Regions from separate parts of the Shewanella sp. 3_MG-2023 genome, predicted to be linked through region 2. Evidence: predicted binding sites of a transcription regulator. Region 2 holds the regulator's gene; the other holds the start of a gene.
The links. The regulator sigma-54, encoded in region 2, starts transcription at its own class of promoters, with help from an activator protein. The targets are predictions, from matches to a motif close to GTTGGCACGNNNNTNGNNT.
Positions count from the first base shown of each region.

Region 1: a site for sigma-54 is predicted at 948-966, ahead of Q4591_RS04055 (P-II family nitrogen regulator). Genes of this name have one in related genera too.

Region 1 covers NZ_JAUOSH010000005.1:14,777-16,982, reverse strand. The annotation lists gene Q4591_RS04060 (polymer-forming cytoskeletal protein) at 1-648, shown strand, start outside; gene Q4591_RS04055 (P-II family nitrogen regulator) at 1,013-1,351, shown strand; gene Q4591_RS04050 (ammonium transporter) at 1,362-2,206, shown strand, end outside.
Region 2 covers NZ_JAUOSH010000027.1:54,488-56,693, forward strand. The annotation lists gene lptB (LPS export ABC transporter ATP-binding protein) at 1-139, shown strand, start outside; gene Q4591_RS15225 (RNA polymerase factor sigma-54) at 274-1,758, shown strand; gene hpf (ribosome hibernation promoting factor) at 1,782-2,069, shown strand; gene ptsN (PTS IIA-like nitrogen regulatory protein PtsN) at 2,072-2,206, shown strand, end outside.

The sequences.
Region 1 (2,206 bases), on a different contig from region 2:
AAGCCAGTTGCAGAACCTAAGCCTAAGTCAAAACTTGAGATTAAGCCGCAACCGAATCCTCAAGCTCAACTTGCTGCAGCAGAAGCGGCGAGAAAGGCTCAAGAGAAATCATCAGGTTCAGGTGCTAAGCTATTTGTCGCGGCTATCGCTGTTGCTGCAATTGCTGGCGCGGTTTATAAAAAAGATGAATTGACTCAATTGATTGAATCAAAGTCTGTTACAGCTTCAGTGGTGAAACCGGCAACGACGGTTATTGATATTGAACCACAGCAAATACAGCCAGCAGAAAACCAAATTGAACTTGCTAAGGCAGATGAAGTACTTGAGCCTTCAGTTAGTGTTGCGCTTACCACTGATATTGACGAGTCTGAAATTGTGACTACTGCAAATGATGCGCCTGACTCGGCAATTGAAATGCAAGCAACAGCATCAGCTGAAACAGAAGCAGAACTTGAAGTGACAGAAACTGCTTTAGCTGATGAAACTGAAGACTTGCTTGCCAGTGTGAATGAGGCTGTTGTAGCAGTTGAAGATGAAGTGGTCAGTCAGCCTCAAGTTGATAGCTTAATGGCAGATCTACTCGCTGAAGAGACGACTGATGAGGTTGCAAGTTCAGCAGAAGCAACTGACACGGTTGGCAGCTTATAAATTTTTAAAAGCTAATCTGCAAATAAAAAGGCCTTCATTAGAAGGTCTTTTTATTTATGCTTTCTTTAATGTGTTTATTTTTATATCAGTAACATCCCCCCCCCTTCCGCACAGCTTTTCTTTGTTCATTTTGACACTTTTTTAACTGCGTAATTCTTATTATCAAGTATTCAAATAGTTATAAACGCTTCGCTCTAATGTTGTGCGCGCCAAATTAAAGTTGCACCTTATTAGTGCATGAAAAGACTTTTTTATTTAACTTATATTTTAAAATGCTATACGAATCATGGTTTTACATGATTGGCCTGATGATTGAATTGTATTTGCAAACAAATTTATAACAATCACACTTTTGGAGGTCGAGATGAAACTCGTCAGCGCTATCATCAAGCCATTTAAATTGGATGATGTCCGTGAAGCTATTGCAAGCATGGGCATTGAAGGAATGACTGTTACCGAAGTAAAAGGTTTCGGTCGTCAAAAAGGTCACACTGAGCTATATCGTGGCGCAGAATACCAAGTCGACTTTCTTCCTAAAGTGAAGTTGGAAATTGCTACTAAAGCAGAAAACTTAGATATGTTAATTGAAGCCATTACGACAGCGGCTCATACCGGCAAGATTGGCGATGGCAAAATTTTTGTTACTGATCTTGAGCAAGCTATCCGTATCCGTACGGGTGAGCTAGATAACGAAGCACTATAAGGGGAATGTAATGGAAGAGTTAGCAACGTTAGGCACAACCGTCACCGAATTACGTTTCGCATTAGATACGTTTTATTTTCTAATATCAGGTGCGTTTGTCATGTGGATGGCAGCAGGTTTTGCAATGCTTGAGGCGGGCTTAGTTCGTTCAAAAAATACCACAGAAATTTTAACTAAAAATGTATGTTTATATTCAATCGCCTGTGTGATGTTCCTGTTAGTGGGTTACAACATCATGTATGTCGATAACACTGAAGGTGGCTGGTTACCATCATTTGGTTCATTAATTGGCTCACAAGCCGCTGATGCAGATCATGCGCTGGAGTCTGACTTCTTCTTCCAAGTTGTATTTGTTGCAACGGCAATGTCAATTGTGTCTGGTGCAGTTGCAGAGCGAATGAAGCTTTGGTCTTTCTTAATCTTTGCAGTGGTATTAACCGCGGTTATCTACCCAATTGAAGGTTACTGGACTTGGGGCGGTGGCTTCCTTTCTGCTGCTGGTTTCGTTGACTTCGCTGGTAGTGGTATTGTACATATGGCCGGTGCAGCAGCAGCTATCTCAGGAGTACTATTACTGGGTGCTCGTAAAGGTAAGTATGGCCCAAATGGTGAAGTTCATCCTATCCCAGGTTCAAACTTACCAATGGCGACATTAGGTATGTTTATCTTATGGATGGGTTGGTTTGGCTTTAACGGTGGTTCACAATTATTAGTCTCAGACGCAGAAAATGCTTCAGCAGTGGCTAAGATTTTTGTAAACACTAACTCAGCAGCCGCTTTCGGTGCAGTTTCAGCATTATTAGTTTGTAAAGTTGTCTGGGGTAAGGCTGACCTAACCATGATTTTAAATGGTGC
Region 2 (2,206 bases):
TGTCCGTGAAACACTTGATGTGTGTGAGCGAGCATATATTGTGAGTCACGGAAACTTGATTGCTGAAGGAACACCTGCTGAGATCTTAGTCAATCAGCAAGTTAGGTCGGTATACTTAGGTGAACAATTCAAGCTATAGTTAGCACTATTCAGTTTTTAGTATGGCATTCGCGGCCAACAACAAACCTTAATCTAGTCTATTTTTCTAGGATCATAAACTAGCGCCCACACTGTTCGTCGCGATGATGTAATTCAATTAGGGACAAGCGGTACATGAAAGCCTCACTCCAACTCAAAATGGGTCAACACTTAACCATGACCCCACAGTTGCAACAAGCGATTCGCTTATTGCAACTTTCCTCATTGGAGCTACAGCAAGAAATTCAACAAGCACTTGATTCAAACCCGCTATTAGAGCTTGAAGACGAATTCACTAAAGCCAAAGAGCCCGTAAAAGAAAACGCCCTGCAAACTGACACCGATTTTAGTGATAATAGCCAAGTCACCATAGAAAAAGACACCTCAACGGTTGATACCACTGAATCGCTCACTAAAGATTCTATGCCTGAAGAACTCCCTATGGATACCACATGGGATGAGGTGTATACCGCCTCGCCGACTTCTGGCTCTGGCGCAGTATCGAGCGGTAATGATATGCCGTTTCAAGGCGAAACCAGTGAAGGCTTGTATGAGCATCTTGAATGGCAAAAAAACCTCACTCCCTTTTCTGAAAATGACTTAGTGATTGCAACCGCCATTATTGATGCCATTGATGAGCGCGGTTACCTCACCCAGAGCGTTGAAGACATTTTGCAATCCTTAGGCACTGACGATATCGAACTCGATGAAGTTGAAGCTGTACTTAAACGGGTACAACACTTCGATCCCGTCGGCATTGCAGCGCGAGATTTAAGTGAGTGTCTATTAATTCAATTAGGCCAATACCCTAATGAAATTCCTTGCATAGATAATGTTAAGTTACTGATTAAAGATCATCTTGATTTAATCGCCGGTCGTGACTTTAGGTTACTGATGCGTAAAACCAAGCTTAAAGAAGATGATTTACGTGAAGCCATTGAATTTATTCAAACGCTCAATCCACGTCCAGGCTTGCAAATTACCCCCATTAAAGATGAGTACGTCATTCCTGATGTTACTGTACTTAAAAAGAATGGTCGCTGGGTGGTCGAGCTAAATCCCGATAACATGCCTAAAATTGGCGTTAATCAGCAATATGCAGCTATGGCCAAAGGCGGTTCAAGCCAAGCTGACAGCCAATTTATTCGTGGTCATTTACAAGAAGCTAAATGGTTTATCAAAAGCATCGATAGCCGTAATGAAACCTTACTAAAAGTGGCTAACTGTATCGTACAATTTCAGCAAGGTTTCTTTGAGTTCGGTGAAGAAGCCATGAAGCCGATGGTGCTCAATGATATTGCTGAAGCGGTTGAAATGCACGAGTCGACCATTTCACGGGTCACGACCCAAAAATACATGCATACCCCCCGTGGACTTTTTGAACTTAAATATTTTTTCTCAAGCCATGTAAGTACCGATGATGGTGGAGAATGCTCTTCTACAGCAATTCGCGCATTTATTAAAAAGCTCGTAGCTGCAGAAAACCCGAAAAAGCCTCTTAGTGATAGTAAAATGGCGACACTATTGGCTGAACAAGGGATTAACGTTGCTCGACGTACGATAGCCAAATATCGAGAGGCAATGCTCATCCCTCCCTCAAACCAACGCAAAAGCTTATAACTTTTGTTATTGGAGGATGACCTATGCAAATTAACCTGACTGGAAACCATATTGAAATAACTCAATCTTTACGGGAATACGTGCAAACAAAATTTTCAAAGCTTGAACGACACTTCGAACAGATCAATAATGTTCACGTTGTGCTCGATGTTCAAAAGCTACAACAGATTGCCGAAGCCAAACTGCACCTAAAAGGCGGTGAAGTGTTTGCTGTATCGCGTAACGCTGATATGTATGTGGCAATAGACGCCCTGATAGATAAGCTAGACCGTCAGGTAATTAAACATAAAGAGAAACTCACTAAGCATTAACGATGGAACTTCGTACCATCCTGCAGCCGGCGTGCACTACCTGTGCCACTCCGGGCAGTAAGAAAAAGGTACTGGAATTAATCAGCAATTTAATGGCTGCCCAGTACCCAACCCTTTCTTCACAGGCTATTTTTGAA